Regions from separate parts of the Variovorax sp. J31P207 genome, predicted to be linked through region 3. Evidence: riboswitches for the same ligand, from Rfam matches in the RefSeq annotation. Region 3 holds a riboswitch; each other region holds the start of a gene.
The links. Region 3 has a riboswitch for thiamine pyrophosphate ahead of thiC (phosphomethylpyrimidine synthase ThiC). Riboswitches for the same ligand answer to the same signal wherever they lie in the genome.
Positions count from the first base shown of each region.

Region 1 (2,257 bases), on a different contig from region 3:
AGAACTGCGTGCTCAGCTCGGTCATGCCATACATGTTGATACAGTGCGATCGCTCGATGCCGAGCAGCGCGGACAGCTCCGCATAGAAGGTGTCGAGCGGCAGGTCGCGCGACTGTCCCTTGTAGCCGCCGGTGTCCAGCACCCGGCTGCCCGCCGGCAGGCGGAACGACTGGCCGCGCCGCTTGAGCTCGTCGATCAGGTGCACGAAGCTGTAGCTGGCGCCGAGCAGGGCGAAAGGCTCGCCGCGCTGCTGTGCATCCGACAGGGCCTCGCAGAGGCCCGGCAGGTCTACCCCCTGCGGGCTCATGAAGTAACGGCTCTCCGCGGTGCCGAACGCCTCCACGGCCAGCGCCAGATAGTGGGCCAGCGAGGAATTGGCCAGCACGGTCTCGGTGGGGAACAGGATGCCCATGCGCATCGGGCCGTGCTCCTGCATGAAGCGCTGCGCGAAGTTGCGGGTCATCGAGCGGTCGTAGACCGCCAGCGTCGGATGGAAGTGGCGGCCCTTGACCTCGCTGCGGGTGGTGCCGCTGGTCATGAAGACCCGGTCGGTGGCGGCCGGCGGCTCGCAGCGCAGCGGCAGTTCCTTGAAGGCGTCGATCGGTACTGCCGGGATGTCGCTCCAGCGCTTCACGCTTCGCGGGGTCGCGCCGCGCCGCTGGCAGAAGCGCTTGTAGGGCTGGTTGTTGGCGTACTGGTAGGCGAACAGGCGCAACGCCAGGCCATCGAAGGCGGCGTCGGTGCAACCGTCTTGCGCGATGAAAGCGAGGACGGCAGCGACCACTTCGCCGGCTGCCGCCGTGGACGCAGGTGGATTCGCAGAGGAGTTGTGCATGAGGCCTTCTCGGTGACCGTGAAACGGGTGCTCCGAAGGCCGCTTCGGGGTCGGCAGGATGCGCCGATGACCCAAGCAACTGCTCTTCTTCCGCCGGTGCTAACCGGTTCAAGTTCGCGGGTTTGAATCTCAGCACTGTGGCGTGCACCCCGGAGCATTGCGGATTTTAGGCGCATTCGCGCCTGCCGCGGCGGCGGCGGCGCTTCTCCATGCGAGGCCCGCTCGAACGGGAATGCACGGCCGCCGTAGCTGTGAACGGCAGCTGCCCGGCAGCTCGGCTCCCTCGATTTGCACCAAGCGAATGACAGGACTACCATGTTGCTGACCGCCCGGGGGTGTCAGCCGTTGCGCTCGGCAGGCTGTTTCACTTGACCCGGTGTGGTCTCGATGAGGGTTGAGAGCGGCCAAGCGCTGGAGAACCGTGATTGCTCAACGCAACTTTTCCGTCGGACTGCCATTGGGGTTCGCTCCGCGGTCGCTCACGCGAGTGCGGCCACGCCCAAAGGTCATCGCTTGGCTCGATCCATGCCTCAGAGCCAACGATGCGTCCGGTGCGGAGCAGTTCCATGGCGCAAGGCTCACATCATGAGTAACCGGCGCATCCTCATCGTGGCGCACCGGACCGCGGCCTCGCCCAAGCTGCTCGCTGCGGTCGCCGAGCGGGCCGCACGCGAGCCGTGCGAGTTCACGCTCTTGGTTCCTCGGCCGTATTGGGACCCGGACACCGAGGAGGCGGCCATCACGCTCGAGCTCGCGATTCCGCTGCTCGACACGGCCGCGGGCTCACATGTGCAAGGGATCGTCGGGGCCACCGACCCGTACGAGGCCGTGCGCCAGACACTCGAGCGCGAGAAATACGACGAGGTCATCATCTCGACGCTGCCAGAGCGGATCTCACGGTGGTTGCACCTCGACCTTGCCCACCGCATCGAGCGGTTCGGCGTGCCCGTGAGCGTCGTCACTGCGGACCAGGCGGAGCGCACCCTCTCGCCAGGAGCCGGGTCGAGCTGATCGGATGCCGAGGGCAAACTCAACGCGCATCGCCGTCCGCGCGAACCAGCCCCACGCCGGCCTTGCGCAATGGCTCGATCAGTTTTCTCGACGCCTGCGTCGAATGCACGATGCGTCCTGCGCGCTTGAGCGGATGAACCTGCCAGGCCGAAACAGCGCCGAGCTTTTCGGAAGAAGCCAGCACCACGGTCTCGGCTGACGCATCCATCAGCGCGCGCTTGACCTGCGCCTCCTCCATGTCGCCCGTGGTGAGCCCAGCCTCTGCCTGCACGCCGGTGACGCCCATGAAGTAGGTGTCGGCGCGAATGCGGGATATGGCCTCCATCGTGGCCGCCCCCACCGTGACGACCGAATGCTTGAACAGGCGACCGCCCAGCAGGACGACCTCGACGTCTGCGTGGGAGACCAGTT
Region 1 covers NZ_JASZYN010000002.1:664,708-666,964, reverse strand. The annotation lists gene QTI68_RS08750 (LuxE/PaaK family acyltransferase) at 1-835, opposite strand, end outside; TPP riboswitch at 904-997, opposite strand; gene QTI68_RS08745 (hypothetical protein) at 1,421-1,846, shown strand; gene QTI68_RS08740 (DeoR/GlpR family DNA-binding transcription regulator) at 1,866-2,257, opposite strand, start outside.
Region 1: linked by a shared signal. The riboswitch ahead of QTI68_RS08750 (LuxE/PaaK family acyltransferase) and the one ahead of thiC (phosphomethylpyrimidine synthase ThiC) in region 3 are both predicted to bind thiamine pyrophosphate.

Region 2 (2,257 bases), on a different contig from region 3:
CACTGAGAACCGATCGATGCCTGAACCGGAGGTGAACACCGCGTTCATGGTGGGGACACCCGCTGGCCTTAGGATCGCCTGACATGCAGGACGTCAACATCTCTCTTTTCCAATGGCTCGGCGCTGGCCATGCGCCCGACGCGCAGTTCCTCTGGCTGGCGACGCTGTTGGCCGAGGGAACGTCCTGGCTCTGCCTGGTGCTGCTGGCCGTGGCCGCCTGGCGGCAGCCCGCACAACGCGGCTACCTGATGGCGACCCTGGCCGCCGCCGGCGCCGCCGCGCTGGCCGCGCATGCGCTGGCCCAGGCTCTCAACCTCCCCAGGCCCTTCGTCGCCGGCCTGAGCCCGAACTACATCGCCCACGGGGCCAGGGGTTCGCTGCCGAGCGCGCATGCGAGCGTGATGTTCACACTGGCACTGGTGCTCTGTCTGCGCCCGGCCTTGCGAACGCTCGGCCTCGCGGTGTTCGCGATCGCGCTGGTCACCGGCTGGGCCCGCATCTACGTCGGCGCCCATTTCCCCTTCGACATCGCCGCCGGGCTCGCACTGGCGATCGTGATCACGGGGCTGTTCTGGCTGCTGGCTGTCGGCGTGCGCCGCATCGTCCTGCCGCTGATCGCCCGCGACGATGCGCGCTCGGCAAAGCCCACGGGCACTCCCGCCGCCTGAGCGGACCCGCCGGCCCCGGCCGGCTCTACAATCGACCTGCTTCGCCTGACGGAAGCAACGCTAGGGGTGCCGGCCCGCAACACGCAGTTGCAGGCTGGCTGAGAGAGTCCCTTTGAACCTGACTGAGGTAATCCTCGCGCAGGGAAGCTGGTCCGGCGGCCGCCACGTTTTCTCGCGCGGCGGTCGGGTCGCCGGCCTCGCCCACCTGCCACACACTTGCATGGAGCAATTGGATGGCAAGCACAACCCATGAACAGGCCTCGGCCGCGGCCAACGAGGCGCTGACGCCGCTGGGCGAATCGCACCGCGTCTTCCAGTGGCGCGACCACATGGCGCTCTGGTTCAGCCTGGGCGTCGGCCTGCTGGTGATGCAGATCGGCGCCTACCTGGTGCCCGCGGTCGGCACCCGCGACGCGATGCTGGCGATCGTGCTGGGCTCCTGCATAGGCGCCGGCCTGCTGGCCTGGACGGCCCGTGTCGGCTGCGAAAGCGGCCTGGCCAGCGCCGGCCTCATGAACGCCACCTACGGCAGCGCCTTCGCGCGGCTGCCGGTGCTGCTCAACATCGTGCAGCTCATCGGCTGGACCACCTTCGAGCTCGTGATCATGCGCGAAGGCACCCAGGCCATCGGCGCGCAGGCATTCGGCTGGTCGCTCGGCGGCCCGCTGGGCACCGTCCTGACGACGCTGCTGTGGGGCGCCGTGCTGCTGGCCTTGCTGGCCGGCTCGATGGTCAAGCTGGTGCGCCGCTTCGTGAGCCGCTTCGGCCTGCCGCTGGTGGTGCTCTCGCTGGCCTGGCTGACCTGGCAGTTCGCAGCCCGGCTCCACGCCAAGGGACTGGAGACCTTCTGGACCCGCCCCGGCGACGGCTCGATGGGCATGTTCGGCGCGCTCGACCTGGTGATCGCCATGCCGGTCTCGTGGCTGCCGCTGGTGGCCGACTACGCACGCCACGGCAAGCGCAGCACGGGCGGCCTGGGCGGCGCCTTCAGCGGCACCTGGATCGGCTATGTGCTGGCCAACATCTGGTGCTACGCGCTCGGCGTGATGGTCGTGAGCGTCGCCGAGCCCGGCACCGACCTGGTCGCCGCCCTGCTGCTGGCCCAGGGCGGCCTGGTCGCACTCGGCCTGATCCTGATCGACGAGCTCGACAATGCCTACGGCGATGTCTACTCGGGCTCGGTGTCGGCCCACAGCCTGCAGCCGCGCTGGAGCGTACGGCGCTGGGGCCTGCTGCTGGCCGCGGTCTGCATCGGCTTCGCGCTGGTGCTGCCGATGCACACGCTCGAACCCTTCCTGCTGCTGCTGAGTTCGGTGTTCGTGCCGCTCTACGGCGTCATCCTCGGCCGGCTCGGCACCGGCAACGCGCCGGTGCCGCTGGCGAGCCGCCAGGTCGACCTGGCCGCCGCCGCCATCTGGATCGGCGGCATCGGGGTCTACCACGCCTGCGCCGCCTGGGCGCCGCAGTGGGGCTCGGCGTTGCCGACCCTGGCCCTGACCTTCGTGCTGGCCCTGGTCACGCGCCCGGCACAGGCAGGCGGACGCTCGGCACTGGCGCAAAGCCGTGGTTGAGGGGACCGTGACCGGCGC
Region 2 covers NZ_JASZYN010000018.1:113,438-115,694, reverse strand. The annotation lists gene QTI68_RS35925 (NAD(P)/FAD-dependent oxidoreductase) at 1-6, shown strand, start outside; gene QTI68_RS35920 (phosphatase PAP2 family protein) at 84-668, shown strand; TPP riboswitch at 721-830, shown strand; gene QTI68_RS35915 (purine-cytosine permease family protein) at 902-2,239, shown strand; gene thiD (bifunctional hydroxymethylpyrimidine kinase/phosphomethylpyrimidine kinase) at 2,184-2,257, opposite strand, start outside.
Region 2: linked by a shared signal. The riboswitch ahead of QTI68_RS35915 (purine-cytosine permease family protein) and the one ahead of thiC (phosphomethylpyrimidine synthase ThiC) in region 3 are both predicted to bind thiamine pyrophosphate.

Region 3 (2,257 bases):
CCTCGATCATGGTCTGGACATCATGCTTCCAGGCGATCTGCGTCAGCTCTCCCAGGGTGCGCAATTCGGCGAACTGGGCCTCGTCATTGGCGTCCGAGGCGCAGCCCGGGCGCAGGCCGTCGCCGAGCGAGAAGCTCACGTCGTAGGCCTTCATGATGTCGCAGATGTCCTCGAAGTGGGTGTAGAGGAAGCTCTCCTTGTGGTGCGAGATGCACCACTTGGCCATGATCGAGCCGCCGCGCGAGACGATGCCGGTGCGCCGATCCGCCGTGAGATGGATGAAAGGCAGCCGCAGCCCGGCATGGATGGTGAAGTAGTCGACGCCCTGCTCGGCCTGCTCGATCAGCGTGTCGCGGTAGATCTCCCAGGTCAGGTCTTCGGCCACGCCGCCGACCTTCTCCAGCGCCTGGTAGATCGGCACCGTGCCGATCGGCACCGGGCTGTTGCGCACGATCCAGTCGCGCGTGGTGTGGATGTTGCGGCCGGTCGACAGGTCCATCACGTTGTCGGCGCCCCAGCGGATCGCCCACACCAGCTTCTCGACCTCTTCCTCGATGCTGGAGGTCACGGCGGAGTTGCCGATGTTGGCGTTGATCTTGACCTTGAAGTTGCGCCCGATCGCCATCGGCTCGACTTCCGGGTGGTTGATGTTGGCCGGAATGATGGCGCGGCCGCGCGCCACTTCGTCGCGCACGAACTCGGGCGTGATGATCTTCGGGATGCGGGCCCCCATCGGGTTGCCGGCCAGCCGCTTCTCGCGCGCCTCGTCGGCCATGTACTCGGCCATCCATTCGCGCCGGCCGTTCTCGCGCAGCGCGACATACTCCATCTCGGGCGTCACGATGCCGCGCCGGGCGTAGTGCATCTGCGTGACGTTGGCACCGGCCTTGGCGCGGCGCGGCGTGCGCTGCAGCGCGGCGGCGCCGGCGCGCAGCTCGGCGATGCGCTGGGCATCGCGGTCGGCATGGGTCGCGCCATCGTCCAGCGCGAGATGCAGGCGGCCCTCATAGCTTTCGGTGTCGTTGCGTTCGGAGATCCACGCATCGCGCACGCCGGGCAGCCCGCGGCGGACGTCGATGTCGGCCGCCGGATCGGTGTACGGGCCCGAGGTGTCGTAAAGAGACACCCGCTCGCCATTGGTCAGCGCCACTTCGCGCACCGGCACGCGCAAGTCGGGCCGGCTGCCGGCGATGGCGCCCTTGGTCGAGGCCGGGAAAGGCTCGCGCGTGAGCGTGAGCAGGGAAGCGAACTTGTCGCTGGCATTCATGCGGGGCACTCCAGTTCTTGAAAACAAAGGGTGCTCCGCGATGCCTCCGGACGGCATCGCTCCGGGAAAGGAAGTGGGGGTGCCGGGGAGTCGCAGCTCTTCTTACGCTGGTATGAACCAGATCAAGTTCGCGGGTTCGGCCGCTTGGCCATCTCAGCACGCATCTGCGTGCACCCCGGAGCGGGGCCGATTCTAGGTGCCTTGCGGCCCCGCGATCAAGCGGAGTGTGCCGCCGCCAGTGGCGGAACCGTCCGCATCGGCTCGGCGGCATGCAGCGCCACCCAGGCGTCGAGGCCGCCCGCCAGCACGCGCACGCGCGGCAGGCCGGCGCTCATCAGCACGCGCGCAGCCGCGATCGCCGTGGCGTCGTCGGGGCAATCGCAGAAGACGACCACTTCGCGGCCATCGGCGAAGGTCGAGAGCCGCTTCGGCAGCTGCTTCAGCCCGATGCCGATCGCGCCCGGGATCGCCCGGGCGTCGAGCGCGCGGGCCTCGTCCGAGCGGACGTCGATCACGGTCGGGCCGGCGCCCGCCGCCAGGGCCTCGCGCAAGGCTTCGACCTGGACGTGGACGATGTCGTCGACCCGCTGCGCCAGCCGGCGTTGCCGCCAGCGCCAGCCGATGAAGGCCGCCAGCGCCAGCACGCCGATCGCCAGCGCGCCCAGGCCGATGTTGGAGATCACCGCCAGCACGTCCTGGATCGCGGCATGGAAGATCCGGCCCACGAACAGGCAAAGCAGGGTCCAGATCAGCGCAGCCACGGTTTCGTAGGCCAGGAAACGCAGGTTCGACATGCCGAGGGCGCCGGCCATCGGCGGCGCCACCACCGAGACGCCGGGCACGAACTTGGCCGCGATCAGCGACCACCCGCCCCAGCGCCCGAGGATCGATTCGCTGCGCCGGACGCAGGAGTCGGGCGACAGCGAGATCCGGCACAGCAGCCGCATCACGCGGTAGCCCCAGCGGCGCCCGGCCAGGAACCAGACGCCG
Region 3 covers NZ_JASZYN010000023.1:35,581-37,837, reverse strand. The annotation lists gene thiC (phosphomethylpyrimidine synthase ThiC) at 1-1,267, opposite strand, end outside; TPP riboswitch at 1,350-1,455, opposite strand; gene QTI68_RS38285 (VTT domain-containing protein) at 1,483-2,257, opposite strand, start outside.